3 regions of the Rhizobium sp. AN80A genome follow, and region 1 is predicted to be linked to each of the others. Evidence: riboswitches for the same ligand, from Rfam matches in the RefSeq annotation. Region 1 holds a riboswitch; each other region holds the start of a gene.
The links. A riboswitch is a leader RNA that binds a small molecule or an ion and turns the genes downstream of it on or off. The one in region 1 is predicted to bind cobalamin.

Region 1 (10,151 bases):
CCGGCAAGGCGCGAGGGCTTGCTGGCGAGATCGGGAAAGCGGCGATAGAGCGCGGCGATCCGTTCGGCTCGCTGCGCCTTCGGCAGGACAGCTGCGGCAAGTTGCAGGTTTTCGTGGATGGTCAACGTCGCGAAGATGTTTTCCGTCTGCGGCACGAAGGCGAGGCCTTCGCCGATCTTGCGGTGGGACGCGACGCGGGTGATCTCTCGCTCGCCCAGCATGACGCTTCCCGAGTGGATCGGCACAACGCCGGCGATGGCTTTGACGAGAGTCGACTTCCCGGCGCCGTTCGGCCCGAGCAACACCAGCAGCTCTCCAGGCGCCACCGAGAGATCGACGCCGCGCACGATCGGCAGGTCGGGTTCGTAGCCGGCGACCAGCGCGCGGGTTTGAAGCGCCGACGCGGTCATGCCGCCGCTCCCAGATAGGCTTCGATGACATCGGGGTTGGAGGCGACGTCGGCAGGCGTGCCCTCGGCCAGCGGCTTGCCGAGCGCCATGGCGACGACACGGGTACAGAGGCGCGACACCATATCCATGTTGTGCTCGATCAGCAGGATCGACTTGCCCTGCGCATTGAGCTCCAGCACGCGTTCCATGATCGTTTCCAGAAGCGCCGGATTGACGCCGGCCGCGGGTTCGTCAAGCAGGATCGCCTGCGGATCGGCCATCAGTATCCGCGCCAGTTCCAAAAGCTTGCGCTGTCCACCCGAGAGAACCTTCGCTGGTTGCCCCTCGAGACCCGACAAGGTGACGAACTCCAGCAGCGCGCGCGCCTTCTCGATTGCCAGCCGCTCCTGCTGTCTGACATGGCCGAAGCGCAGGAAATTCGCGAACAGCCGCTCGCCGTCCTGCACCTGCGCGCCGACGAGCACATTCTCCAGGACAGTCATTTCGAGAAACGGCTTCGGGATCTGAAAGGTGCGGCCGACACCGCGGCCAATTCTCTGTTCCGGGCTTTCCTGCGATACCTCGCGGCCACCGATCCAGATCTCACCCGATGTCGGTTTGAGACTTCCGGCGATCAGATTGAACAGCGTCGTCTTGCCGGCGCCGTTCGGGCCGATGAGGCCGACCATCTCGCCTTCGCCAAGCCTGAGCGACATGCCGCCGACGGCCACATTGCCCTGAAACGACTTCACCAGTTCACGCGCGTCGATCACGGCTCTGGCGGGTTCTGCCGCTTTCGATGGGGCGTCTGGCACTGGCAAAGGCATGGAGGAAAGAAGTCTCTTGATTTGATTGGTGATGTTTGATCAAACTTCACCCCATGGTGAAAAGCAACCGAAAAAAGCGGCATACCCCGGAGCAGGCTGGATGGTAGTCCAAGCGGGAGGAGCCCAGGTGAGGAGAACCGCCGATGGTGGGCCGGGCGGTCACGATCGTGATGACGCGCTGTCGCCGGTCGGGCGCGAGACGCTGCAGGACCGTGTCTACGCCCAGCTTCGCAACTCGCTGATCAACGGGATGTTCGACGCGGGCGACGTATTGCGCATCGTCGATCTCGCCGAGCGGCTGCAAACCAGCACCATGCCGGTGCGCGAGGCGCTTGGCCGTCTCGTGTCCGAACAGGCGCTGGAATCGCTGCCCAATCGCTCGGTGCGCGTGCCGCTGATCACCCGCGAACGTCTCGACGATCTCGCCCGCGCCCGCATCCTGATCGAGGGCCAGATGGTGGCGCTCGCGCTGCCCAATCTGACGGACGCCGACTTCGCGGTGTTGAAGCAGGTCAATGTCGATTGCGACCTGGCTTTCGAGCAGCATGGCAAGGACATCGGCCATGTCACCTCGGCGCTGAACCAGCAGTTCCATTTCCACATCTATCACGCGGCGCGCTCGCAGGTGCTGATCCCGATCGTCGAGAGCCTTTGGCTGCAATCGGGCGCGATCATTCGCAAGGCCGCGCATATTCACGACGAACAGGGCGGACTTGCCGCCACCAATCATCACTGGGCGCTGATCGATGCGCTGGAAAAGCGCGATGTCGAGGCCGCGATGCAATCGCTCTCCAACGACATCAGCCGTTCCTTCGATCTGATCCGCGGGCGGCTGGATGCCGAGCCTGAAGGCGACGCGTCGGGAGACCATCATGGCTGAACCCATCGACGACGGCTTCGATCTTTTCGATCTCAGGGTCGACGTGATCATTCCCGAGGGCGGCGCGGTCTACTGCGGCGCCAAGCCGGGCGATCATTTCGAGCTCAAAGGCGAGATGCTGCACCTGCCGGAAGGGCAGGGGATTTCGATCTACTCGCTCTCCTCCGTGTTGCCGCTGCTCGCGGCAAAGCAGCGCCCGACGGATCGCAACGACTGGATGACGACGGACGCCGACATCGCTTGCCCGGACCCGAATTGCTCGACACGGCTGAGGATCACTCGCACGGGTATCCGCCGTTTCAGCCATGCCGCCACCACGGCGGTTCCCTTGAATGACGAATAGGCCGAAAGATATGCAGCGCATCACCATCGCCCCCGGTTACGAAATCTCCCGCGTCATTCGCGGCGGCTGGCAGCTGGCTGGCGGGCACGGTACGATCGATGGCGACAGCGCCGTCGAGGACATGATCGCATTCGCCGATGCCGGCATTACCACCTTCGACTGCGCCGACATCTATACAGGTGTCGAGGAACTGATCGGCCGCTTCCGCGTCGCCTACAGGAACCTGCGCGGCGCCGAGGCCCTGTCGCGCATCCGCGTCCACACCAAGTTCGTGCCCGATCTCACGGTCCTGCCAAACATCAGCAAGGCCTATGTCGAAGGCGTCATCGATACCTCGCGCAAGCGGCTCAATCTCGATTGCCTCGATCTCGTGCAGTTCCACTGGTGGGCCTATGACATCGAGGGCTGGCTGGAGACGGCAGGCTGGCTGAAGGAGCTGCATGAGGCCGGCAAGATCGGCAAGATCAGCGGCACCAATTTCGACACGGATCATATCGAGGCGATCATTGGCTCGGGAGTGCCTTTCACCTCGCTGCAGCTGCAATATTCGCTTCTCGACCGGCGCCCGGAAAAGCGCATGGTGGCGCTTGCGGCCGAGAAGAACTTCGCGCTGTTCTGCTACGGCACCGTGGCCGGCGGTTTCCTCGGCGATCGCTGGCTCGGCCAAAAGGAGCCGGAGCACCCGCTCGAAAACCGATCGCTGACGAAGTACAAGCTGATCATCGACGATTTCGGCGGTTGGGAGCTGTTCCAGGCGCTGCTATCGACGCTGCGCGGGATCGCCGACCGGCACGACACCGATATCGCCACCATCGCCAGCGCCGCCATGCTGACCAAGCCTGGCGTCGCGGCCGTCATCGTCGGCGCCCGCAACAGGGATCACTTGCAGTCCAATCTCGCCATCGCCGACATCGTGCTCAGCCAAACGGATAGAGCCGAGATCGATGCGATCCTCGCGCAATCAAGGCCGCTCGACGGCGACGTCTATACGCTGGAGCGGGACCGGGAAGGCCGCCACGGCAGCATCATGAAGTACAATCTCAACAAAGGGGAACAAAAATGAGAACGACATTCCTGCTTTCCGCCATGGTCGCTGCCCTTGCGGCGTCCACGGCGCCGACGTTCGCGGCCGATTGCGACATCACCGTCGGCCTCGTCATGGAACTGACCGGCCCGGCCGGCGAATATGGCCAGGCGGGCGCCAAGTCCGTCGAGATGGCTTTCCGCGATATCAACGATGCCGGTGGCGTCAATGGTTGCAAGATCGTTGCGGACACGCGCGACAGCCAGAGCCAGGGCAACGTCGCTGTCGATCAGGCGACCCAGCTCGTCAACATCAAGAAGGTGCCGGTCGTCATCGGCGGCATCATCTCGTCGGTCTCTATCCCGATCCTGACATCGGTGACGGCGCCGGCAGGCGTCGTGCAGGTCTCGCCCGCATCCTCTTCTCCGACGCTGACCGAGCTTGGCCGCAGCGGCAAGACCAACGGCGTCTTCTTCCGCACCATCACGTCCGATGCGCTGCAGGGCACGGCGGCCGCGAAGTTCGCGATCGATCAGGGCCTGAAGAAGATCGCGATCATCAACGTCAACAACGACTTCGGCGTCAACATGGTCAAGGAGTTTTCGACCGCGTACCAGAAGCTCGGCGGCACGATCACCTCGACCACGCCCTATAACGAGAAGCAGTCGAGCTATGCCTCGGAAGCCAGCGCCGCCATGGCCGGTGATCCCGATGCGCTCTATCTCGTCAGCACCCCCGTCGACGGCGCCACCATTGCCCGCGCCTGGGTTTCCGGCGGCGGCAAGCAGACCTTCCTGTTGAACGACGGCATGAACTCCAAGGACTTCATCGAAAGCGTCGGGGCGCAGTATCTGGAGAATGCCTACGGCACCTCCTCGGGCACCAGCCCGACGGCGTCCACGGAATATTTCAATGGCAACTACGAAGCCTTCTCCGGCGGCATCTCGCCGTCGGCGCCGGCCGCCGACCGCTCCTATGACGCCGGCGCGATCGTGGCGCTGGCGATCGCCAAGGCCGGCAAGGCCGACGCGGCCGCCATCAAGGCAGCGATGCCCGAGGTCGTCGCCGAGGGCGGCACGCCCATTTACGCCGGCAAGGCCGAGTTCGCCAAGGCGCTGCAGCTCATCAAGGATGGCAAGCCGGTGAAGTACGAGGGCGTCATCGGGCCCGTCAGCTTCGACAAGTATGGCGATATCACCGGTCCGTTCCGCTTGTGGAAGATCACCAATGGCGAAGTGACCACGCTCGGCGAGCTGAGCGCCGAAGAAGTGACCAAGATCAAGGCCGCGCAATAATGCGTCAGGCGACATGGGAGCTGTGCTCCCATGTCGCACCAGTCTGGTCTGGGCGCACAGATGATTTGTTGGGTAAACAGCGTCGTTCGCGGGTCGCGCCGTGCAAGACGACGAGGCCGGGTCTCGTGTGACAGCCGCGCGATCCATCGGCAACCGGAACCACAACGACAGACCATCGACACATGAAAAAACGTCCAATCCTCCTATCGATCTGTTCGATCACCAGCCTGCTCGTCATGACATCCACGGTATCCGCACAGGATCTGGAGAATGGACGACGGGCCTTCCGGTCCTGTGCCTCCTGTCACTCGGTCGATTCAGAGCGCAGCGGCTTCGGCCCGTATCTCAAAGGTGTCGTCGGTCGTCCCGCGGGCAGCTTGTCCGGATATAGATATTCCGAGGCGATGAAAGCGGCCGGCGCCGGCGGGCTTGTCTGGGACGAGGCGGCGCTGGCGGAATTCCTCTCCAGCCCGAAAAAGAAAGTGCCGGGCACGAAGATGAGCTTCGGCGGCCTCTGGACGACTTCGGAAATTGACGACCTGATCGGCTACCTGCGAGCCAATCCATAAACGCGCCGAATGTCGGTTCGTCATGGCTTGACGTCTTGGCGCCTGATCGCCTAAGTCTCATTCGATGGTTCCCGAAGGGATGACTTCCGACGGGATTAATAGGGAACACGGTGCGGATGACCCGAATGGGGCCAAGACCGTGGCTGCCCCCGCAACTGTAAGCGGATTGCCTGATGTCCTCGTGGTGTTCTTCTGGAGCACCATGCCACTGCGAAAGCTCTTCGTGGGAAGGCAGATGTCAGGCGCATATCCGCAAGCCAGGAGACCTGCCGTCAAAACAGTGTCCACCATCCCGGACGGGGTTGTCCGGAGAGGAGCATCATATGATGGTTTTTGACGTCAACCGCTGGCGCGGTCCCGCTTTATTCCCCTCCGTAACTCTCATGTCCGTGATCCCGAGATAGCGTTCGCCGCCGCACGATATCGAGCGAGCGCTTTGCTGTGTCGTTCCGCATCGTTCGCGGCGGTCCCCGCTTCGAGTTTCACAGCCGCAGCCAGTGGGCTGCGGGCTTCAGCCATACATGAGGACCAACATGAACCGCATCATCCTGCGAACCGCGCTGCTTTCGATCGCGACGGCTTGCACTTTCACGACCTTTCTCCCGTCCGCCCAGGCCGCGGCGACGACCTATCCCTTGACGATCACCAATTGCGGTCAGCAGGTGACATTCGACAGCGCGCCGAAGAAAACGGTGTCGATCGGCCAGGGCATGACCGAAATTCTCTACTCGCTCGGCCTTGCCGACAAGGTGGTGGGGACGGCGGTCTGGGTCGGACCGGTGCTGCCCGCCTATGCCGAGGTCAACAAGGGGATCAAGCGACTGGCAGACAACGATCCGAGTTTTGAATCCGTCGTCGGCCAGGAGCCGGATCTCGTCGCGGCTGAGTTCGAATGGCACGTCGGCACGCAAGGGTCGGTCGGCAAGCGCGAGCAGTTCGCCGGTCTTGGCATCAAGACCTACGTTTCTCCGGCCGATTGCGTCGCGAAGACCAATACGAATGGCGGCGACGGCGTGCGTAGCGAACTCTTCACGATGGAGCTGATCTATCGGGAAATCGCCGAACTGGCTGAGATCTACGACGTCCAGGATCGCGGCTCAGCCCTGATTGATACCTTGAAGAAGCGCGAGGCGGATGCCGCTGCGTCGCTCGGCGGGTCGGCAAAGGATCTGCCGATCGCTTTCTGGTTCTCCAGCAAGGAAGTGGCGGGTGATGCCTTCATCGCCGGCAAGAACAGCGCTCCCGCCTATATTCTGAAGATGCTCGGCGCCCGCAACGTCGTCAGCACCGAGGAAGAGTGGCCGCTGGTCGGCTGGGAAACGATCGCGCAGGCCAATCCGGCGGTCATCGTCATCGCCAACATGGACCGCCGTCGCTACACCGCGGACGATCCCAAGGCGAAGATCGATTTTCTGGAAAAGGACCCGGTCACGAGCCAGCTCGACGCGGTGAAGAACAGGCGTTTCGTCGAGATGGATGCGCAGTCGATGAACCCGACGATCCGCACCATTGATGGCCTGGAAGGCCTGGCCGCGGGCATCAAGTCCTTCGGTCTCGCCAAGTGAGGCACGCGTCGATAACCCACCGGGGATGGGGAACGCTGCTGCTTCTCTTCGCTATTGCCGCCGCGGCATTGGGCCTTGTCATCAGTCTCGCCGTGTCGATCGGCGAGATTCCCATTCCGGTCGCCACGACGGCCAAGGCCGTGGCGAACCGTGTATTCGGCACCGGCTTTGAACTGAGCCGCATCCATGAAGGCATCATCTGGGACTATCGGCTGAGCCGCGCGCTTGTCGCCGCAAGCGCCGGCGCGGCCTTGGCGCTATGCGGCGCGGTGCTGCAGGCGCTGTTGCGCAATCCGCTGGCCGAGCCCTATGTGCTCGGCATCTCCGCCGGCGCGTCCACCGGAGCGGTCGCCGTCATGATCCTCGGTTTCGGCTACGGGGTCCTGACGCTTTCGGCCGGCGCCTTCGTCGGCGCTGTCGCCGCGTTCCTGCTGGTCTCGTTGCTCGCCGCCGGCTCCGGCGGCGGGACTGACCGCATCATCCTGGCCGGCGTCGCCGGCTCACAGCTTTTCAACGCGTTGACGTCCTATATCGTCACGACGTCGGCCAATGCCGAGCAGGCGCGCGGTGTCATGTTCTGGCTTCTCGGCAGTCTCGCGGGCGTGCGTTGGCCGGATGTCTATCTCGCCGCCCCTGTCGCGATCGGCGGCTTCCTCGTCTGCATGCTCTACGCCCGCGCGCTCGATGCGTTCACCTTCGGCACCGATGCGGCGGCGGCGCTCGGCATTCCGGTCGCCGGCATCAGGATCGCACTGCTAGCTCTCACCGCGTTGTTGACGGCAACGATGGTCAGCATCGTCGGCTCGATCGGCTTTGTCGGCCTCGTCATTCCGCATGCGGCGCGCTTCGTGGTCGGGCCGGGGCATGGACGCTTGTTGCCGGCAACGGCGATATCCGGCGCCATCTTCATGGTGGTCGCCGATATCGTCTCGCGCGTCATCGTCCCGCAGCAGGTGCTGCCGATCGGCGTGGTCACCGCGCTCTTCGGCGCGCCGGCATTCGCGCTCATTCTCTACAAGGCGAGGCGACCCGCATGAGCATTTCCATCAGCGACGTGTATTGGGCAACGTCAGGCGTGCTTGTCGTCAAGGGCGTGAGCCTCGAGGTGCCAACTGGCCAGACGCTTGGCCTGATCGGGCCGAACGGTTCCGGAAAATCCAGCCTGCTGCGATTGATCGGCGGGCTGCGCAAGGTCAAGAGCGGCGTCATTACGCTCGGTGATACCGGCATCGAGACGATGCCACGTCGCGATATCGCCAAGCGCGTCGCCTTTGTCGAGCAGCAAGCCACGACCGAGACGCAGGTGACGGTGACCGAGGTCGTGCGTCTCGGACGTACACCCCATCGTGGTCCGCTGGCGCCTTGGAGCACTGTTGACGAAGAGGCGGTGGACAACGCGCTGCGGCAGGTAGGCATGCTCGGAAAAGCACGGCAGCTCTGGCACACGCTGTCGGGCGGCGAGCGTCAGCGCGTTCATATCGCGCGCGCCCTGGCGCAGACGCCGAGCGAGCTTCTGCTCGACGAGCCGACCAATCATCTCGACATTCAGCATCAGCTCGAAATCCTGTCGCTGGTCTCGAAACTGCCGATCACCAGCATCGTCGCGCTTCATGATCTGAACCTCGCCGCCATGTTCTGCGACAGGATTGCCGTGCTCAGCCAGGGTCGGCTTGTCGCGGTCGGCCCGGCGGACGAGGTGCTGACGGAGGAGCTGATCGCCGACGTGTTCGGGGTGCGCGCCCATATCGAGCGTTCGCCGCATCACGGGCGGCAACATATTCATTTTCTTGACTGCATTTCTTGAGGTTCGATGTCCATCAGACAAACCAACTTCGATCTGAAGGAAGAGATCCGGGAGTATTGGTCCAAGCGTTCGCAGACTTTCGATCTTGCCTTCGGTCACAGGATACCGCGTGGCCCGGAGTTCGATGCCTGGCAGCAGCCGATGCGCGATCACCTGGGGCCGACGCCTTTGCGTGTCCTCGAACTCGCCTGCGGGACCGGCGAGGTTACGGCGCTGATCCACGATCTCGGCCATGATGTGACCGCGCTGGATTTTTCCGAGGCGATGCTGTCCGTCGCGAATGCCAAGCATGCCGGCAAGGACCGGCTGCGTTTCGTGCTCGCCGACGCGGAAAACCCGATGGAGCCGGACGCCTGCTACGACGCCATCATTTGCCGGCATCTGGTCTGGACGCTGACCGATCCCGCAAAGGCGTTCGGCGAGTGGCATCGGGTGTTGAAGCCGGGCGGCACGCTGCTGGTGTTCGACGGCGATTGGGCGAAGCCGACGCGGCTCGGCCGCGCTGCGGCATGGCTCATCCGCCGGATCGATCGTTTCTGCGGCGCGGACCGCCATTATGATGGCGCGATGAGCGAGCGCCATTCGGCGATCATGTCCGCGCTCCCCTTCGGCGCCGGGCTGCGGCCGGATGATCTCATTCCGCAATTGAAGCAGGCCGGCTTCGTGGACTTCGAGATTTCGTCGCATGGCCCGATAGCCAAGGCGCAGCGACGTGGCGCCAATCTGCGCAACAAGCTCAGAACGCTGGTCTACCGGCGCTTCATTCTCGTCGCCAAATCCGCTGGCGCCTCGCACGGTGGCGAGGCCTGATCTATCGCCAAAAGGCGGTCGAATTGGTGCCGTCGGCGAATTTTGCGGCGTCTTGTCATCGGAGCATGTTGACGTGATCGGCTGGACTGGGTCATCTGCGGATAACGGCATGGCGCTCATGCTTGCGGTGATCGGCACGGGAGGCCGCTAACTGTCTCGAACGGCCGAGCGCCGGCAGTCTCAAGGGAGGAATACACCTGTCAGCCAGCCCGATCGGATCGGGATGGGCTGAAACCCTTGAACGCTAGGACTCCCGCAATGGCATACAGCACGACGATCGAACGAACGCGTTTCGGCTTTCGCGATCTCAAGGACCTCCTCGCGAAAGCGACGCCGGAACGTTCCGGCGACCAACTCGCCGGCATCGCGGCAAGCGGGCCGGTCGAGCGGCTCGCGGCGCAGATGGCGCTTGCCGATCTGCCGCTGAAGGCGTTTTTGGCTGACGAGGTTATCCCGTCGGAGAGTGATGAGGTCTCCGCGCTGATCGCCAGGCAGTTCGACGCCAAAGCCTTCGCGCTGATCAGCTCGTTCACGGTGGGTGAGTTTCGCGAGTGGCTGCTGAAGCCTGAAACCGATCAGCGGGTACTCGAAGCGATCACCTATGGCATCACGCCGGAGATGCTGGCCGCTGTTTCCAAGATCATG
Region 2 (10,151 bases), on a different contig from region 1:
GCTATCAGATACATCTCGGAACGACCGAAGGCGCCGATCGGGTGCGGCCCTTCGCGATCGTCGACGGCGAGCCCGACGGAGCGATCTCGGGCGATGGGCGGATCGCCGGCACTTATCTGCATGGGTTGTTCGCGAGTGACGGCTACCGGGCCAGGCTGCTCGCAAGCTTCGGCCTGACCGGCCAGAGCCATAATTATCGTGCCGGCGTCGAGCAGGCGCTCGACGAGGTTGCCGCCGAGCTCGAAACCCATCTGGACAAGCGCTGGCTGGATAGCCTGCTCAGCCCGCAAGACTAGATTTCGCCCGAGACCTCGCGGCGGCGGCGGTCCAGTTCTTCGCTGTAGCGACGTAGCGTGTGGGCTTCGCTGAGCTGGCCGACCACGGTGCGTTCGACGAGATTGTTGACGACGGCGAGCGCTTCGCTCTCGGTCTTGTCGAAGATCGCGGCGGCCTGCTTGGCGTTCATCTGCGGCGTCAGGAAGTCGTTGCGGTAGCGCACGAATTCGTCCAGGCCCTTGCTCTCGTCGGCGGTGTCGGTGAGGTTGGCGTAGATATCGGGAACGAGCACGAGGCCAGCATATTTGCCGCTGTCTTCGACCAGGATGACGCGCTGCGCCGAGCCGATCGGGAAGCTTTCCTTGAAGGCTTCGATGCTGGTGCCAACCTTGGCCGTCTTGACGTCGGCGCGCATCAGCTTGTTCACCGTCAGATTGCGAATCCAGCCGACATCGTGGGCGCTGCGGATACTTTCGCCACGCAGGTGGAAGCGCCATGTGGCGAAGGAGTAGCCGAAGGTGCTGCGTACGACCAGCGAGGAGGTGATGACGGCGGCGAGAACCAGCACGGTGATCGGAAAGTCGCCGGTGATCTCGAGCGCCAGGAAGGTCATGGTCAGCGGCCCGCCGATGACGGCAACGGCAAGCGAGCTCATGCCGACGACGGCATAGATGATCGGCGTCAGCGACGCCTGGGCGAAATAGGGGGCCGAGTAGGCGAAGAACTTGCCGAGCAGCGCGCCCATGAACAGCGAGGCGAAGAAAAGACCGCCTCTGAACCCGGAACCGATCGAGATCGCCGACGCAAACGCCTTCAGCAGAAACAGACCCACCAGCGCCGGAATGGCAACATCGCGGGCGAGATTGAGTTGCAGGGCACCGTGTCCGGCCGACAGTACCTGGGGGGTCACCAGTGCGAGCAGGCCGACGACGATGCCGCCGAGCGCGGGGCGAAACGGGAGCGCGATCGAGCTGCGGCGGGCAAGCTCCTCGACGAAGGCGACGCCCTGCATGATCAGGATGCCGATGCCGGCGCAGAAAGCGCCGAGCAGGATGGCGGGTATGTAATCGGCGGGCATGACGGTGCCGAAATCGCCGATATCGATGATGAAATCGCTGCCGCCCAGCCAGCGGGCGATCAGCGTGGAGACGAGCGCCGAGACGACGACCGGTGTCAGCGAGACGATCGTGTAGGTGCCGATGATCAGCTCGAACGCATAGAAGGCGCCCGTGAGCGGCGCATTGAACGCGGCCGCGATGGCGCCCGCCGCGCCGCAACCGACGAGCACGCGAAGGTCGGCGCGGCGCAGTTGGAGCTTGTAACCGAGCTTTGAGGCGATGCCCGAGGCCAGCTGGGTATAGCCGGCCTCCAGGCCCACCGAGGCGCCGAAGCCGTTGGAGATCAGATTCTGGATCGCGACGATGATACTGTCGGTCAGCGACAGGCGGCCGCCATGCAGCGCGTTGGCCTCGATCGGGTCGACCATCGGCTTCTTGCGGGTCTTGGCCAGCACGTACATCAGGAGGCCGAGCAGGACGCCGCCGGCGACCGGGGCCGCCATCAGCAGGAATTTGTCGTTGATCTCGGACGAACTCAGGCGTTCGACGTCGCTGATGCCGAAGATCAGGCTGTGCATTTCACGCGAAATCAGGCTCATCGCGGTCACCGCGAGGCCCGAGGTGACGCCGACCAACGCGCCGGCAAGCACCATGCCCATTTCGCTGCGCCGCAAGAGCGCGCGCATGCGCCCGACATCGAGAAGCGTGTGAATCGGGCCGAGCTGTCGGAGATTGATTTTCAGGCGCATGGTGGGAAAATTGGGCGGGCGGCGGCCCGTTCAAGGTTGTGCGGGAATGGGGATAAAGCGGTGCTGGCCGCTTGCGCTGCAAATGCGGCGAAAACCCGGCCGGCACAACAAGTTTTTTTTGACATTAAGTCCATGATTATAGACGATAAATCTGGTAGAGATGATCGTCTTTGGAATGCGTCTCGCCAATTTGGCTGGTGGCGGCGTTTGGCGGTCGATTGACTTCGCGGCCGCGCTTGCCTAACGATGGATCGATAACGGATGGTTCCGGATCGCCAAAAGCGATGCGGATGAAAAGGGAATGTGACGGGGTGGACCCAACCAGGGCGCCTTCATCACAGCCGACCCCGCGACTGTAGAGCGGTCAGGGTCTTCCGTCCGGCGTCGGATGCGCTCTTGCCTGATGCCTGCGTGGTGCAGGCGGACAAGGGGCTGAAGGCGGCGGAAAAGCCACTGGCGATGCAAGCCATGATCAACCGGGGTTGGACGCCTCCCTATCTACGAATCGTCCGCCTTTTCATGATTGCAGCCGGGAAGGCGAGGAAGATCCGATGGCACGATCGGGAGAGCCACTTGCTGCTCTCCCGATCGTCGCCTGGACCCGCGAGCCAGGAGACCTGCCACTCGTGCCGGGCGCAAAGCCCAACCCGGGGCGCTTTGCCCGATGCCAGCACGGAGGTTGTCATGGCAGACAATGAGATTTTGGCGTCGGCGTCAGGCCGGACGCTCGCGATGTTCGATATAAGCTCCCTCATTCCTGTGCTCGTCACAGGAATCCAGCCACCGTGCGTCCGCGCGGTGAATGACTCTTTTCTGCTGGGTCGGTGGTCTCTCGCGCCCAAGGACTTGGGCGCACTGGATTCCTGTGACATCGCCCGAGCCAAGCTTGGGCACAGGAATGAGGGCGATCTTGGCGGGTCGCGGCGCTCGACAATGGAAGCCGTTCCGGCATGACCACGGCTTCCTCCACCCTCATCCTCGGCGGCGCGCGCTCCGGCAAGTCTCGCTTCGCCGAACAACGCGTCATCGACAGCGGCCTCGAGCGCCACTACGTCGCCACCGGGCGTGCCTGGGACGAGGAGATGCGCGCGCGGATCGACCAGCACAAGGCCGATCGCGGCGACCTGTGGACCACGCATGAGGAGCCGCTCGATCTTGTCGGCCAGCTGGCCGCGATCGACGGCGGGGGGCGGGCGGTGCTTGTCGACTGCCTGACGCTGTGGGTCACCAATCTGATGATGGAGGAGCGCGACATGGCGGCGGAATTCGCGGCGCTTGCCGCCCACGTGCCGCGCGCCAAGGCGCGCCTCGTCATCGTTTCCAATGAAGTCGGCCTCGGCATCGTGCCGGACAATCGCATGGCGCGTGAGTTTCGCGACCATGCCGGCCGGCTGCACCAGATGATCGCGGCGGTCGCCGCGGACGTGTATTTTATCGCGGCGGGACTGCCGCTGAAAATGAAGGGTTGAATTTTATGAGCCAGCAGAAGATCCCCGCCACCGTCATCACCGGCTTTCTCGGCGCCGGCAAGACGACGATGATCCGCAACCTGCTTTCCAACACCAATGGCAAGAAGATCGCGCTCATCATCAACGAGTTCGGCGACCTCGGCGTCGACGGCGAGGTGCTGAAGGGCTGCGGGGCGGAAAACTGCACAGAGGACGATATCATCGAGCTCACCAATGGCTGCATCTGCTGCACGGTCGCCGACGACTTCATTCCGACGATGAGTAAGCTCCTGGAGCGCGAAAACCGGCCTGATCATATCGTCATCGAAACCTCCGGTCTTGCCCTGCCGCAGCCGCTGGTCGCCGCCTTCAACTGGCCTGACATCCGCACGCAGGTGACCGTCGATGGCGTGATCACCGTGGTCGACAGCGCCGCCGTCGCCGCCGGCCGTTTCGCCGACGATCACGATGCCGTCGAAGCCCGCCGTGTCGAGGACGACACGCTCGATCACGAAAGCCCGATCGAGGAGCTGTTCGAGGACCAGCTCACTTGCGCCGACATGATCGTCCTCAACAAGACCGACCTGATCGACGGCGCCGGCCTTGCTCGTGTGCGTGAAGAGGTTGCCTCGCGCACCGCGCGCAAACCGGTGATCATCGAGGCCAAAAACGGCGTGGTGCCGACGAGCGTGTTGCTCGGGCTCGGCATCGGCACCGAGGAGGATATCGGCAACCGCAAGTCCCACCACGAACTCGAGCACGAGGACGGTACGCCGCACGACCACGACGAATTCGACAGCTTCGTCGTCGATCTCGGCCCGGTCGCCGATCCCGTCGCCTTCGTCGAGAGCCTGAAGGGCATCATCGCCGAACACGACGTTCTGCGCCTCAAGGGCTTCGTCGATGTCCCCGGCAAGCCGATGCGCCTGCAGCTGCAGGCGGTCGGCAGCCGCATCGACCACTATTTCGACCGCGCCTGGGCATCCGGCGAGACGCGCCGCACGCGGCTGGTGGTCATCGGCCTGCACGAGATGGACGAGGGCGCGGTGCGTGAGGCGATCGAGGGTCTGGTTTAAGGTTGATGGTTGGCATGGGCGGTTGTCGATTTGAGGATGGTTTGACTGGTGCGGTGTGGCCCCCTCATCCGCCTGCCGGCACCTTCTCCCCGTGGGGGAGAAGGGATATGCCGCAACGTCTCGTTTCCTCTTCTCCCCAGCGGGGAGAAGGTGCCCGTAGGGCGGATGAGGGGGCCGCGCACTCTACGCCTGCGACCAATATTTCCCGTAAAGACCTAACGCCATGCACCTTCTTCTAGCCCAGCAGGGAACGATCAGCGACGGCGAGGAGGCGATCGATCTTGGTCAGTCTCCCGCCGACATCCTGTTCCTCTCCGCCGCCGACACGGAACTGGCGGCGGTGGCGGTCGCGCAGGGCCGGCGTTCCGGCGCGCGGTCGCTGCGCATCGCCAGCCTGATGAACTTCAAGCATCCGATGTCCGTCGATGCCTATGTCGAGCGCACGGCGCGGCATGCCAAGCTGATCATCGTCAGGGCGCTGGGCGGCGCCAGCTATTTCCATTACGCGCTGGAGGCGCTGCATGCGGCGGCGGCCCGACACGGCGCGCTGATCGCGGTGCTGCCGGGAGATCCGAAACCGGACGCGGGCTTGACGCCGTTTTCGAATGTACCGCTCGAGGATCTGAATGCGCTCTGGGCCTATCTGATCGAGGGCGGTGACGCGAATACGCATGCGTTTCTTGATTATGCCGAGGCGATGCTGTCCGGGGCGGAGAAGCCGGAGGCGGCGGCCCCCCTGATGAAGGCCGGGGTCTGGTGGCCGGGGCGGGGTGTTGTCGGGGTCGAGGAGTGGCGGCTGCTGTCGGCGGGTGGCTTACCCCCCTCTGTCCTGCCGGACATCTCCCCCACAGGTGGGGAGATTGGCTGGGAGCGCCCGCTCGCTCCAGTCTCAACTGTTTGGCTGGGAGATAACAACGAGTCGATCTCCCCCCTTGTGGGGGAGATGCCCGGCAGGGCAGAGGGGGGCGCTACGGGCGAGACGCCAGCGGCTACAGACCGTCCCACCATCGCCATCTCCTTCTACCGCGCCCTGGTGCAGAGCGGTGAAACCCGGCCCGTCGAGGCGCTGATCGAGGCTCTGATCGCTCAAGGAATCCGGCCGCTGCCGGTCTTCGCCTACAGCCTCAAGGATCCCGTCTCGAAGGGCATCCTCGAAAGCGTCTTCGCGATCACCAGGCCCGACGTCGTCATCAACACCACCGGCTTCGCCGTGTCCGCGCCGGGTGCGGAACGGCAGCCGACTGTGCTGGAAGCCAGCGATGCCGTGGTGCTGCAGGCGATCTTTTCGGCGTCCTCGAAGGAGGTGTGGGAGAGTTCCTCGCAAGGGCTGTCGGCGCGTGATCTCGGCATGAACGTGGCGCTGCCCGAGGTCGATGGCCGAGTTCTCTCGCGAGCGGTCTCGTTCAAGTCGGCGGCGCGCTATGATGCGCTGGTCGAGGCCAATATCGTTGCCAGCGAGCCGGATCTGGGACGCATGGCTTACACCGCGCGTCTGGCCGCCAACTGGGCGCGGCTTCGCCATGCCAGACCGGTGGAGCGGCGGGTAGCGCTTGTGATGGCGAACTATCCGAACCGCGACGGCAGGCTCGGAAACGGCGTCGGTCTGGATACGCCGGCCGGCACGATCGAGGTGCTGTCGGCGATGCGCAAGGCCGGCTATCCCGTTGGTGACATCCCCGAGAGTGGCGATGCGCTGATGCGCCACATCATGGACGGGCCCACCAATTCCGGTCGCGACGGCAAGGTCGTCCGCGAGACGCTTTCAATGAGTCGTTACAGGGATTTCCTCGCAACTCTTCCGAAAAAGATTCAAGACGAGATCGGCGCGCGCTGGGGCGGGCCGGAGGCCGATCCCTATGTCGTGGATGGCGTCTTCGCGCTGCCGTTCACGCGCTTCGGCGATGTGCTCGTCGGCATCCAGCCGGCGCGCGGTTACAATATCGATCCGAAGGAAAGCTACCATTCGCCGGATCTTGTGCCGCCGCACGGCTACCTAGCCTTCTACGCCTTCCTGCGCCACGAATTCGGCGCGCATGCGGTGATCCACATGGGCAAGCACGGCAATCTCGAATGGCTGCCCGGCAAGGCGCTGGCGCTTTCGGAAAGCTGCTATCCGGAGGCGATCCTCGGGCCGCTGCCGCATCTCTACCCCTTCATCGTCAATGATCCCGGCGAGGGAACGCAGGCCAAGCGCCGCACGGCCGCCGTCATCATCGACCATCTGACGCCACCACTGACGCGCGCCGAGAGCTACGGGCCGCTGAAGGATCTGGAGGCGCTTGTCGACGAATATTACGAGGCGTCGGGCGGCGATCCACGGCGTATCCGGCTGCTCAGCAAGCAGATCCTCGATCTGGTCGCCGATATCGGGCTCGATCAGGATGCGGGGATATCGAAGGGAGAAAGCGAGACCGAGGCGCTGAAGAAGCTCGACGCCTATCTCTGTGATCTCAAGGAGATGCAGATACGCGACGGGCTGCATGTCTTCGGGGTGTCGCCTGAGGGGCGGTTGCTGACGGATCTGACGGTGGCGCTGGCGCGGGTGCCGCGCGGGCTGGGTGAGGGTGGTGACCGGAGTTTGCAGCGGGCGATAGCTGGGGATGTGTTTGGGAGTGTTGGTGATGTGGTGGGGAGCCTTGCGGGCGTGATACCCCCCCTCTGTCCTGCCGGACATCTCCCCCACAAGGGGGGGAGATCGACTCGTGGTCTGCTCCCCAACCAAACGGTGAGGTTCGAGCGAGCGGGCAAGCCCAGCCAATCTCCCCACCTGTGGGGGAGATGCCCGGCAGGGCAGAGGGGGGTATCCCACCCGCCGGCGCTTCCTTCGACCCCCTGAACTGCGACATGGCCGCCGCATGGACCGGGCCACGCCCCGAGATCCTCGCGGACGTCTCGTCCGATCCTTGGCGCACCCAGGGCGACGCTGTTGAGCGTATTGAACTGCTCGCCGCCAAATTCGTGTCCGGCGAACTGCCATGCCCACCCCTCTGGTCCCAGACCAGAGCCGTCCTCGACGAGATCGAAACCCGCCTGAAACCCGCCATCCTCGCCTGCGGCGACGCCGAGATCGAAGGCTTGCTCCGCGGCCTCGACGGTCGCTTCGTACCTCCCGGTCCCTCCGGCGCGCCGACGCGGGGGCGGCCGGATGTTTTGCCGACGGGGCGGAACTTCTACTCCGTGGACAGCCGCGCGGTGCCGACGCCGGCGGCCTACGAATTGGGGAAGAAATCGGCGGAGCTTCTGGTGCGTCGCTATGTGCAGGATCACGGCGAATGGCCGGTGTCGTTCGGGCTGACGGCCTGGGGGACATCGAACATGCGCACCGGCGGCGACGATATCGCCCAGGCGCTGGCGCTGATCGGCGTCAAGCCGGTGTGGGACATGACATCGCGGCGAGTGACAGGCTATGAGATCATTCCACAGGCCATGCTGAGAAGGCCGCGCGTGGATGTGACGCTGCGCATTTCAGGCTTTTTCCGCGATGCCTTTCCCGAGCAGATCGCTTTGTTCGACAAGGCGATCCGGGCTGTCGGCGCGCTGGATGAGGACGAGCAGGATAACCCGATCGCGGCACGCATGCGGGGCGAGGCGACACGGCTGGAAGAGGCCGGGCTCGACGCGGCGCAGGCAAGGCGGCGGGCGGGGTATCGGATTTTCGGGTCGAAGCCGGGTGCTTATGGCGCGGGGCTGCAGGCGCTGATCGATGAGAAGGGCTGGGAGCGGCGCGCCGATCTGGCGGAGGCCTATCTGGTCTGGGGCAGTTACGCCTATGGCGCCGGCGAAGAGGGCCGGGCCGAGCGCGGCGTCTTCGAGGAGCGGCTGCGCTCCATTCAGGCTGTCGTGCAGAACCAGGACAATCGCGAGCACGACCTGCTCGACAGCGACGATTACTACCAGTTCGAAGGCGGCATGGCGGCGGCGGCGGAGACGCTCGGCGGCATCAGGCCGTCGATCTATCACAATGATCACTCCATGCCGGAGAAGCCGGTCATACGGTCGCTGGAAGAGGAGATCGCCCGCGTGGTGCGCGGCCGCGTCGTCAATCCGAAGTGGATCGATGGCGTCATGCGCCATGGCTACAAGGGCGCGTTCGAGATCGCCGCCACGGTCGATTATCTCTTCGCCTTCGCGGCGACCACGGGCGCGGTCGGCAACCATCATTTCGAGGCGGTCTATCAGGCATTCGTCGTGGATCAGAAGGTGCGCGATTTCATGCTCGGGAAGAACCCGGCCGCCTACGAGGAAATGAAGGAACGGCTGCTGGAGGCGATCGAGCGGCGGCTCTGGACGCCGCGCAGCAATTCCGCGCGGTTCGATCTTACCGCGACAGACAACACACACGACAGATCAGGCGGCGGCGATGCCGCCGATCGATTGAAGCTTGCATCCGGGGAATAGCGACATGACCGAGGAAACGACCGAGACCACGACGGAGGCCACTGGCCACGACGATGCCCGCCACAGCGAGAAGATGGCCAAGAAAAAGGCCGCGCGCGACAAGATCATGGCGACGAAGACGGGCGAGAAGGGCCTGATCATCGTCCACACCGGCAAGGGCAAGGGCAAGTCGTCCTCCGCCTTCGGCATGATTTTCCGCCATATCGCGCATGGCAAGCCATCGGCCGTGGTGCAGTTCATCAAGGGTGCGATGTGGACAGGCGAGCGCGACCTGATCGAGAAGCATTTCTCCGATGTCTGCCAGTTCCACACGATGGGCGAGGGCTTCACCTGGGAAACGCAGGACCGCGCCCGTGACGTCGCGGCCGCCGGCGCTGCCTGGGAGAAGGCGAAGGAACTGATCCGCGACGAGCGCAATTCGATGGTGCTGCTCGACGAGATCAATATCGCGCTGCGCTACGACTATATCGATATCAACGATGTCGTGGCGTTCCTGAAAACGGAAAAGCCCTATATGACTCACGTCGTTCTCACCGGGCGCAATGCCAAGGATGAGCTGATCGAGATCGCCGATCTGGTAACCGAGATGGAGCTGATCAAGCATCCGTTCCGCTCGGGCATCAAGGGACAGGCGGGCGTGGAGTTCTGATGACGCAAAGCTGGGTCTTCTGGGCCGTCCTGTCGGCTGCCTTCGCGGCGCTGACGGCGATCTTCGCGAAGATCGGCGTGGCGGGCGTCAATTCCGATTTCGCGACGCTGATCCGCACCGTGGTGATCCTCGCGATCATCAGCGCGATCGTGCTGGCAAGCGGGCAGTGGCAGCCCTTCTCCAGCATATCGGCAAAGACCTGGCTGTTTCTCTGCCTGTCGGGCGCGGCGACCGGCGCGTCGTGGCTTGCCTATTTCCGCGCCTTGAAGATCGGCGACGCGGCGCGGGTCGCCCCGATCGACAAGCTGTCGATCGTGCTCGTCGCCATCTTCGGCGTGGTTTTTCTCGGCGAGAAGCTCAACATGATGAACTGGCTCGGCGTCAGCCTGATCGCCTCAGGAGCGCTGCTTCTCGCGCTTTTCTGAACCTCAGACCCCCAGCCAGACGCGTAGCGGATTGGCTGGGTCGGACAGGAGCTTGATCGTGAACGCGATGCA
Region 3 (10,151 bases), on a different contig from region 1:
AACCATCTGCCCGCCCCAGTTTCCGATCAGCCGGCCGCCGACCAGCGTCGAGGCGATGAAGGCGATCGAGCCCCAGACCCGCATCGAGCCGTAGTCGAAACCCCAGCGCCGCACGCCCGAGATGACGATCGATCTCGACCACGGGCACATAGGGAGAAAAGGTCGCGCCCTGGATCGTGTAGACGATCAGCACCGGCCAGAAGGTGTCGGTCCAGTAGAGCGCGATCGCCGTCAGGAGCGACAGGCCGCCGGAAAACACCAGCACGTCGGCGCGTTCCTTCATCCTGTCGGCATACATCGCGACGACGGGCGCCACGAGAACGCGCACCACCATCGGCACGGCCAGGATGATGCCGATTTCACGATCGCTGAAATCGTGCATCGCCAGCCAGATGGGGAAAAACGGCAGCGCGACACCGTTCACGAGCAGTGGCGCGCAGTAGGACAAAGCGCTCAGCAGCCGGAAATGGGCTGGCGCGGCCTCGGTGAAGGAGGCTTTCGTGGCGGGAATCATCGGTGTGACCTGAAAGGAACCTTTGCGTTGCCTAACATGTCACCGTAAGCGCGACCAAGGCGAGAAAAGGTCGCCCCAAACCGATTTCAAAAATAAGCCGAAGCTGTCGCGAAACGGCAACGGCAGCACCCGCACAATTCCGTTTCGCAACAGCGAGATATCAGGGCGCTAAGCTGCCTGCTGCGCCGGCTCGCGCTTGCGATGATCTTCGAGCGCCAGCGGCGCCGGAGCTAGGGCGCCACCCATGGTGCGCCATTCGATGAGTTCGAAGGTGCCGTCTTCGTGTTCGGCGATCGCCGTGCAGCTCTCGACCCAGTCGCCGGTGTTGATGTAGCGCACGCCGTCCATGTCTTCCATGACGGCATGGTGGATGTGGCCGCAGATCACGCCGTCGGCGCCGCTCTTGCGGGCTTCCTCGGCCACGACCTTCTGAAACTCGCCGATGAAGTTGACCGCGTGCTTGACCTGCAGCTTCGCCCAGGCCGAGAACGACCAGTACGGCATGCCGAGCTTGCGGCGGACAGCGGCGAGCCCGATATTGATCATGATCGCCATGTCGTAGGCCCAGTCGCCGAGATAGGCGAGCAGGCGGGCATTGCGCACGACGACGTCGAATTCGTCGCCGTGCAGCACCAGATACTTCTTGCCGTCGGCCGCTTCGTGCATCATCCGCTCGGCCACTTCGATGCCGCCGAAGTGCATGCCGGGGAAGTCGCGCAGGAATTCGTCGTGATTGCCGGGGATATAGATGATGCGCGTCCCCTTGCGCGCCTTGCGCAGCAGCTTCTGGATCACGTCGTTGCATTCCTGCGGCCAGTACCAGCTGCGCTTCAGGCGCCAGCCGTCGACGATGTCTCCCACGAGAAAGATCGTGTCGGCTTCATGGTACTTCAGAAAGTCGATCAGGAAGTCGGCTTTCGCGGCTTTCGAGCCGAGATGCACGTCGGAAATAAAGAGCGTACGGAAGTGGCGGGTATCCATATTGTCCTTCACAAGCATCCTGCCCGTGCCCCATGCTTCATCTGTGCCCCTGAAAACCAGACTCGTGTTTCAGGATGATGACACGAACGTGATCGGCGGCCCTTGCTGACCAATCGGCGGCATCACGCGGGCGCGGTTCGACATTTGCGCAATTTTTGAGAACAGGAACCGAAATTCCCGCTGTTACCGCCTTTCGATTGATGTATTGAAAGCGCTCCAATGAAAGCATGTGCGGCAGCCCGGAGCATTACGATGGATCACAGCGACAAACCGAAGACGGACAACAAGGCGGCAGGCGGCAGCCTCGATGAACAGGCGTTGTTCTTCCACCGTTATCCCCGTCCCGGCAAGATCGAGATCCAGGCCATCAAGCCGCTCGGCAACCAGCGCGATCTGGCGCTCGCCTATTCGCCGGGCGTCGCCGCCCCCTGTCTTGCCATCCGCGACAATCCGGAAACGGCCGCCGACTATACGTCGCGCGCCAACCTGGTTGCCGTGATCTCCAACGGCACCGCCGTTCTCGGCCTCGGCAATATCGGCCCGCTGGCCTCCAAGCCGGTCATGGAAGGCAAGGCCGTCCTCTTCAAGAAGTTCGCCAACATCGACGTCTTCGACATCGAGGTCGACGCATCGACCGTCGACCATATGGTCTCGACCGTCGCCTCGCTGGAGCCCACCTTCGGCGGCATCAATCTCGAGGACATCAAGGCGCCGGAATGTTTCGAGATCGAGCGCCAGCTGCGCGAGAAGATGAAGATCCCGGTTTTCCATGACGACCAGCATGGCACCGCCATCATCGTCGCCGCCGCGATCCTGAATGGCCTGGAGCTCGCCGGCAAGAAGATCGAGGAGGTGAAGATCGTCGCCTCTGGCGCCGGTGCCGCGGCCCTTGCCTGCCTCAATCTGCTGGTCACCCTCGGCGCCAAGCGCGAAAACATCTGGGTTCACGACCTCGAAGGCCTCGTCTACGAAGGCCGCGTCGAGCTCATGGACGAATGGAAGAGCGTCTATGCGCAGAAGAGCGACACGCGTACGCTCGCCGAAAACATCGGCGGCGCCGACGTCTTCCTCGGCCTGTCCGCCGCCGGCGTCCTGAAGCCCGAGCTCCTGGCGCAGATGGCGGATAAGCCGCTCATCATGGCGCTCGCCAACCCGAACCCCGAAATCATGCCCGATCTCGCCCGCGCCGCCCGCCCCGACGCGATGATCTGCACCGGCCGCTCGGACTTCCCCAACCAGGTCAACAACGTCCTCTGCTTCCCCTACATCTTCCGCGGCGCGCTCGATTGCGGCGCCGTCACGATCAACGAGGAAATGAAGATGGCCGCCGTGCGCGCCATCGCGGCACTCGCGCGCGAGGAGCCGTCCGATGTCGCCGCCCGCGCCTATTCGGATGAAACGCCGATCTTCGGCCCCAACTACCTGATCCCCTCGCCCTTCGATCCGCGGCTCATCCTGCGCATCGCCCCCGCCGTCGCCAAGGCTGCGGCCGACAGTGGCGTGGCACTGCGCCCGATCGCCGATTTCGATGCCTATCTCGACCAGCTGAACCGCTTCGTCTTCCGCTCCGGCTTCGTCATGAAGCCGATTTTCGCGGCGGCTAAGAATGCCGACAAGAAGCGCGTCATCTTCTCCGAAGGCGAAGACGAGCGCGTGCTGCGTGCCGCCCAGGTCCTCCTCGAGGAAGGCATCGCCAAGCCGATCCTGATCGGCCGTCCGCAGGTCATCGAAACACGCCTGCAGCGCTACGGCCTGCGCATCCGTCCGCTGGCGGATTTCGACGTTATCAATCCCGAGGACGATCCGCGCTTCCGCGAATATGTCGAGCTCTATTTGTCGCTGGTCGGCCGCCGCGGCGTCATCCCGGAAGCCGCCCGCACCATCGTTCGCACCAACACGACCGTCATCGGCGCGCTGGCGCTGAAGCGTGGCGAGGCGGACGCGCTGATCTGCGGTCTCGAAGGCCGCTATGAGAAGCACCTGCGCGATGTCCGCCTGATCGTCGGCAAGCGCCCGAATGTCCGCGATTTCTCGGCGCTCAGCCTGCTGATCTCGCAGCGTGGCGCCACCTTCTTCACCGACACCTATGTCACGTTCAACCCGACGGCCGAGGAAGTGGCGGAATCCGCCGTGCTCGCCGCCGAGGAAATCAAGCGCTTCGGCATCACGCCGCGCGCCGCCCTGGTCTCGCATTCGAACTTCGGCTCGCGTGAATCCGAGAGCGCCACCAAGATGCGCGACGCCCTGCAGCTCGTGCGCGAGACCGCGCCCGATCTCGAGGTCGATGGCGAGATGCATGGCGAGAGCGCGATTTCCGAAACGCTGCGCAAGCGCGTCATGCCCAACACGACGCTGCACGACGAAGCCAACCTCCTGGTCTTCCCGAACCTCGATGCGGCCAACATCACCCTTGGCGTCGTCAAGTCGATGATCGATGGCCTGCATGTCGGCCCGATCCTGCTCGGCGCGGCCATGCCCGCCCATATCCTGGCGCCGTCGGTCACCTCGCGCGGCGTCGTCAACATGGCCGCGCTCGCGGTCGTCGAGGCCTCGCAACCCGCCTGATCTGGCCGCCTGATTTGGCCCGCGCGGATGTGTACCGGCGTGATTTGCCTTGAACGCCGGAAATGCGTTAGGCTTTGAGCGGCAGCTTGTTAAGACAAGCAGGTTATATCGAAGGGCGGGCCATGGTCCGCCCTTCGCCATTCGGTATTTGCTCACTGACGGGACGATGCCTTGATCCGCCTCAATATGGCCGCAGCATTTCTGATTGCCCTATCCGCCCCCGCCTATGCGCAGATGGCGCCGATCTGCGGCCAATTGCGCGCTCGTCTCGCCACCGTACCCGAGACGATCGGCGGCAACTCGCCCGAGGTCCGCAGGTTCGCCAGCGCCATCGCCGAGCAGAACATCGAGCTTCGCAAATTGCGCAGCGACCTGCGCCGCAACGGCTGCAGCAGCGGCAGCATGGTGATCATCGGCGGCGACAATGCCGGCTATTGCGGCGAGCTCGATCAGGCCGAAGCGAAGATGCTCGACAACATCGCCAACCTGCAGATGCGCCGAGACCAGCTGCGCGCGCAAAGCCCCGACGCCCGCCTGCGCAACGAGCTGTTCGCGGCCCTCGATGAAAACAACTGCAATGCGCCGATGCAGCAGTATGACGAACCGCAATATGCGAGCCCGCCCAGCATCGACGATCAGGCGATGCGCGATGACACCTTCATTCCGCTCGGTGGCGAGCGGCAGCGCTCCTACACGTTCTCGCCGAGTGGCCAGCCGCTCTCCAATCTGAATACCGTCTGCGTGCGCACCTGCGACGGCGGATTCTTCCCGCTCCGCTCGAACGCCACCTCCTTCGATTTCGCCCGCGACGCCAGCACCTGCCAGCAGATGTGCCCCGGCATCCAGACGGAGCTCTTTTATCGCGACGTCTCCAGTGGCGAGACGGACAGCATGATCTCGGCCTCGTCAGGCGCTCCCTATAGCGCCATGCCGTATGCCTTCGCCTACAAGAACCGCAAGCCCGGCGAGACGTCGTCCTGCAGCTGCAATCTGCCCGCCTATTACGAACAGATGCGCCGCAACCAGCAGGTCGGCGAGCCTCCGCCACAGCAGAGTTCGATCACATCGATCGAAACCCCGAAACCCGCCATCGCCAAGCCCGAGAGCAACGCGACGCCGCAACAGCCGGCGCCACCGCCCCAGCCGCAGGTCCCCGATCGTCCCTACGATCCGACAGCCGGCAAGGTGCGCCAGGTCGGCCCACAGTTCCTTGCCGGCGACCGGGGTACGATCGACCTCAAGAACCCCGCCATGCCGGGCGCGCAGCAGCAACAGCCGCCGGCACCCGCGCCGAAGCGGTAGGGGCATCGCCGGCTACACGCCCCCGCCCCAGCGATCCGCAAACACCAGCTCGTCCAGCGGCAACCGCTGCCGCCATCCCTTCGCGGCGAGTTCCGGCTCCTCGTAAAGCCGGTCGACATAGCCAACGCAGAGCCAGGCGACGATCTCGATCCGCTCAGGCACGCCGAGCGCGCGCTTCAGATCCCTTTCGTGGAAGATGCTGACCCAGCCGACGCCGACGCCTTCGGCACGCGCCGCAAGCCACAGGTTCTGGATGGCGCAGACGGTGGAGTAGGAATCCATTCGCATGTTGTGCGTCCGCCCCAGCACCACCTCGCCGCAGCGATCCGGATCGCAGGTCACGCAGATGCCGACGGGCGCGGTGCGAATGCCCTCCAGCTTCAAGGCGCGGTAGGCCTGCTGACGCTCGCCGGAAAACATCTCCGCGGCCTCGGCATTGGCCTTGGCGAAAGCCTCCCACACGGCCGATCGCACGGCCTCGTCGCGCACCACGATGAAATTCCACGGCTGCATGAAGCCGACCGAAGGCGCGTGATGGGCAGCCGAGAGAAGCCGCCCGATGACGTCATCCGGTACCGGATCAGGCAGAAACTCCGATCGCACGTCTCGTCTGGTCTCTATGGCTCTATAAACGGCGTCGCGCTCGCTCGCCGAAAAGGCACCGGCGCTCGTGAGAGAGCCAGATTGGTCTGGTCGCATCGTCAATCCCCAACAACACAACCGGCCGCTGTCCAGGCGGTCAGTCTATGGATGTCGGGCCGGTCTTCTGACTTGGCTTCATCCGTCTGCGGCACCTTCCCGGCAAATCGCCAGTGGCATCAAGCGGCAGACGTCGGCCTTACAGCGTTGGGCACGTTCCGGTCTTGCACCGAATTCCCGATTCTCCCGCAAGCGCGCGGGCACCCGACGCGCCACCTATGCCGACAAACCGCGCCGGATGCAATCGCTCAAGCTTCGACCGGGAAATATCGGACATAAGCGAACGCGTCACCGTCAGGTGACCAGTTCGGAACATTGATCGACCCCTGCCCGCCGAAGAGCGTAAACAGCGTCGTCAGGTTGCTGCCATCCATATCCATGATCCGCATCCGCACATGCTTGTCGCGCGGGTGATCGAAGACATCGGGATCGTAGGAGATGAGCACGACCTTGTCGTTCCTGGGCGATGGATGCGCGAACCAGTTGCCGTAATCGTCGTGCGTCACCTGCTCGACGCCGGTTCCATCAGGGCGGATGCGCCAGATCTGCATCAGGCCGGTGCGGCTGGAATTGAAGTAGATCCAGCGTCCGTCGGCCGAGTAATCCGGCCCGTCATTGCGCCCCTCGCCATGCGTCAGCCGCCGTTCCTCGCCGCCTGTGACGTCGATCGTGTAGATGTCGAAGACGTCGTCGCGAATGCCGCAATAGGCGAGTTCCTTCCCGTCGGGCGACCAGCCGTGCCAGTAGGAGGGATGATTGGTGGTCACCAATTGTGGCGTGCCGCCATCGATCGGCAGCGTGTAGATCGCCGATTTGCCGAACTCAATCTTGTCGGAAATGACGATCCTCGTGCCATCGGGCGAAATCCCGTGGTCGTTGTTGCAGGCCGTCGCGAAACCGGTATCGACCTTCTCCACCTTCGCCGATCCGTCGAGCGCCAGCCGGTAGAGCAAGCCTTCGTCGTTGAGCAGCAGATAGCTTCCGTCCGGGGCGTAATTGGGCGCTTCCACCAGCCTCTCGGTCTGCCAGATCACACGGGTCTCGCCCGTCCTGATGTTGTGGATCTCGACGGAACTGCGCATGCAAACCTCCTCTTACGCGAACACCTTAAAGACCTACGACAGCTAAATCGGGCGCGCAAGGATCGCGCAGTCGCGGCGTCGCCCGGCCCTGCCGCCGTGTCCATCTGGCCCGGGACAACCGGGCGTCGAGAAGTTTGTGATCAAAAAAACGTTAAGGCCGGGAAACAACCATGGTTCATCTGGCGTTCATGACAAAGATGTGACAGTTCGATGACATTATCATGACGCTGGAGTTCCGACATTGATCGCGCAAGTTTTAAGGTCCGGAGCGGCAATGCGCGAGGCGGTGCTCTATGGTGGCGTCGGCTCCCAAACCCGTCCATCCATCCTGCGCGGCTCGATCGCGGTCGCCCTGACTGCGGTGATGGCGCTGCTCGCGACGTTCTCTGTCGAAGTGATCTCGCGCGGCGGCGTCACCGATGTCGGCGCCTTCCTGACGTCGATGGCCCGTCCGGGAATGACGACGGTCGTCATGTTGACGGTCGTCATGCTGTGCGTCGATGCGGCGCTCGGGCGACGTTTCCTGTCGGCGCTGGTGGTCCTGCCGCTCGTGCTGGTGCCGGCGCTGATATCCAACCAGAAACAGCACTATCTCTCCGATCCGCTCTATCCCTCGGACATGCTGTTCGGCCGCCAGATCCTCGAACTGCTTCCCGTCATGGTACGCGACCGGCCGATGACGGCGGTGGCGGTGGCCGTCGGCATTCTGCTCTCGGTCACCGGTCTCCTGCTTGCCTGGCGCCATGCCTGGCGCCGCCTGCCGAAGATGACAAGCCGCAATCGCATCCGTAATCTCTGCCTGACGGTTCCCGTCATCGCCGCCTTCGGCTCGCTGATGGATTACTCGCAGTATTCCTATATTCGCGACCGCCTGCAGGTCGTGCCGATGATGTGGGATCAGAAGGAGAACTACCGCAGCAACGGCTTCATCCTCGCCTTCATCTTCAACATACCCATGGCCGACGTCGCCTCGCCCGCGGGCTTTGGAACGCAGGCGCTCGACGCGATCCCGTCGCGCAATTACGGTTACATCAAGGGGCCGAGCGACAAGCCCGACGTGATCATGCTGATGAGCAGAATCCTTCTGGGATCCGACGCGCCTGAAGACGCTGGAGTTCCAGCAGGACCCGATGCCGACCATTCGCGCCGCGCAGTCCGGCCACGTCTTCTCGCCGGAATTCGGCGGCATGACCTCGAATGTCGAATTCGAGGCGCTGACCGGCTTCTCCAACGCCTTCCTGCCCTATGGCAGCATCCCCTACCAGCAATATATCCGCAACGACGTCCCCTCGCTCGCCACCTTCTTCCGTGGCGAAGGCTATGCCGCCCGTGCGCTCCACCCGTTCAGCGGCTGGTTCTGGAACCGCAACGAGGTCTACAAGAATTTCGGCTTCGAGGAGTTTCGCACCGAGGAAACCATGCCGGCCATGGAAAAGCGCGGTATCTTCGCTTCCGACGACAGCCTGATGCGGGAGATCATGCAGGAGGCCGACGGGCTCGATCAGCCCTTCTTCTTCTTCGGCGTCACCTTGCAGGGACACGGACCCTACGAGGCCAACCGCTATGCCAGCAACACGGTCGACATCGCCGGCAGTCTGACCGACGCCGACCGCACGACGCTCGGCACCTATACCCAGGGCATCAAGGAGGCCGACGACAGCTTCAGGATGCTGACCGAATGGGCGTCCAGGCGTGATCGCGAGACCATCATCGTGCTCTGGGGCGATCATCTGCCGCCCCTTGGAAGCGTCTATACCAACACCGGCTACATGCCCGATCAGGTCGCGACCCGTCGCGCCTCCGTCGATGTCATGAAGCAGGAACACGAGACGCCGCTGGTCATCTGGTCGAACAGGAAGGGCGTCAAGCAGGATGTCGGCACCATCAGCCCGTCGCAGCTGCCCTATCACCTGCTGAAATTCGCCGGCTACGAGCACCCCTTCTACACCGGCTTTCTCGGCCGCGTGCAGAAGAAATACCCGGTCGTCGACCGCTACCAGCTGATCGCCCGCGACAACGCCGCCTCCCCCGACTGGATCCGCGACGCCAAGACCGTCGATCCGCTGGTCCGCGACTACCGCTACCTGCAATACGACGTCATGTTCGGCAAGGGGCAGAGCATCGAACGCTTCTTCCCGCAGCACGCCTGGCTGAAGGCCGAGGGCACCTGAGTCTGGCATTCGCGCATCTTGCTGCATTGCATTCCTGGCGCAGAACGGAATACTCCCCGCCAACACAAGTTGATCGGGAGTCGCGCCATGAACAATCTCTCCAGTCTGGTCCACCTGCATTTCGACAAATCCGCCAACGAACTCGGCGACATCGAAAAGCGCGTGCTGGCGAAGGCGCATGCGCGCAAGGTCATTTCGACGGATATCAACGCCGCCCTTAGCGCCGAATCCTCATTCGGCGAGCGGATGGCGGACAACATCGCCCGCATCGGCGGCTCCTGGGCCTTCATCACCACCTTCCTGGTCTTTCTGGCCGTCTGGTGCGTGGTCAACACCATCATTCTCGCCACCGGTGCCTTCGACCCCTACCCCTTCATCTTCCTCAATCTCGTCCTCTCCATGGTCGCCGCCATCCAGGCGCCGATCATCATGATGTCGCAGAACAGGCAGGCCGAGCGCGACCGCTTCGAGGCCGCCAAGGACTACGAGGTCAACCTGAAGGCCGAGCTGGAAGTGCTGTCGCTGCATCAGAAGATCGACATGCAGGTGATGACCGAAATCGCCGCCCTGCGCGAGGATATCGCCAAGCTCACCCGCAAGCTCGGCGATTGACATCCGGGTGAGCGAAAATTTAGCCGGCCACAGGCACGGCGCGTCATTTCCGTACACTCCGATATCTCGCGGGTACACGCATGTGGTTTATTAGGTAAGTAAAAATTAAGACGGACAAATGTATCCTTCGGTTGTCTTCGCTGCGGCGAGGATCATCGCAAGGAGTGCAGTGCATGAGGAATGCCCGACGTCTTCTCGCCAATCGGCAGGGCGCTGCCGCGATCG

Region 2: another riboswitch for cobalamin. It lies ahead of cobU (bifunctional adenosylcobinamide kinase/adenosylcobinamide-phosphate guanylyltransferase); the one in region 1 lies ahead of P3R82_RS04355 (ABC transporter substrate-binding protein).
Region 3: another riboswitch for cobalamin. It lies ahead of bluB (5,6-dimethylbenzimidazole synthase); the one in region 1 lies ahead of P3R82_RS04355 (ABC transporter substrate-binding protein).

Annotation. Positions count from the first base shown of each region.
Region 1 covers NZ_JASJPX010000001.1:929,506-939,656, reverse strand. Annotated here, with positions in the region: gene P3R82_RS04390 (ABC transporter ATP-binding protein) at 1-410, opposite strand, end outside; gene P3R82_RS04385 (ABC transporter ATP-binding protein) at 407-1,216, opposite strand; gene P3R82_RS04380 (GntR family transcriptional regulator) at 1,344-2,096, shown strand; gene P3R82_RS04375 (TIGR04076 family protein) at 2,089-2,439, shown strand; gene P3R82_RS04370 (aldo/keto reductase) at 2,450-3,502, shown strand; gene P3R82_RS04365 (ABC transporter substrate-binding protein) at 3,526-4,758, shown strand; gene P3R82_RS04360 (cytochrome c family protein) at 4,941-5,327, shown strand; cobalamin riboswitch at 5,376-5,616, shown strand; gene P3R82_RS04355 (ABC transporter substrate-binding protein) at 5,861-6,892, shown strand; gene P3R82_RS04350 (iron chelate uptake ABC transporter family permease subunit) at 6,928-7,929, shown strand; gene P3R82_RS04345 (ABC transporter ATP-binding protein) at 7,926-8,696, shown strand; gene P3R82_RS04340 (class I SAM-dependent methyltransferase) at 8,703-9,506, shown strand; gene P3R82_RS04335 (ethanolamine ammonia-lyase subunit EutB) at 9,765-10,151, shown strand, end outside.
Region 2 covers NZ_JASJPX010000003.1:686,173-696,323, forward strand. Annotated here, with positions in the region: gene P3R82_RS14935 (cobyric acid synthase) at 1-296, shown strand, start outside; gene P3R82_RS14940 (chloride channel protein) at 293-2,083, opposite strand; cobalamin riboswitch at 2,329-2,723, shown strand; gene cobU (bifunctional adenosylcobinamide kinase/adenosylcobinamide-phosphate guanylyltransferase) at 3,034-3,552, shown strand; gene cobW (cobalamin biosynthesis protein CobW) at 3,558-4,607, shown strand; partial or broken gene cobN (cobaltochelatase subunit CobN) at 4,831-9,005, shown strand; gene cobO (cob(I)yrinic acid a,c-diamide adenosyltransferase) at 9,010-9,654, shown strand; gene P3R82_RS14965 (EamA family transporter) at 9,654-10,079, shown strand; gene P3R82_RS14970 (TSUP family transporter) at 10,083-10,151, opposite strand, start outside.
Region 3 covers NZ_JASJPX010000003.1:927,625-937,775, reverse strand. Annotated here, with positions in the region: partial or broken gene P3R82_RS16125 (MFS transporter) at 1-514, opposite strand, end outside; gene P3R82_RS16120 (UDP-2,3-diacylglucosamine diphosphatase) at 683-1,495, opposite strand; gene P3R82_RS16115 (NADP-dependent malic enzyme) at 1,748-4,060, shown strand; gene P3R82_RS16110 (DUF2865 domain-containing protein) at 4,232-5,362, shown strand; gene bluB (5,6-dimethylbenzimidazole synthase) at 5,375-6,061, opposite strand; cobalamin riboswitch at 6,101-6,284, opposite strand; gene P3R82_RS16100 (hypothetical protein) at 6,310-7,143, opposite strand; partial or broken gene P3R82_RS16095 (LTA synthase family protein) at 7,418-9,314, shown strand; gene P3R82_RS16090 (DUF1003 domain-containing protein) at 9,402-9,926, shown strand; gene P3R82_RS16085 (TadE/TadG family type IV pilus assembly protein) at 10,100-10,151, shown strand, end outside.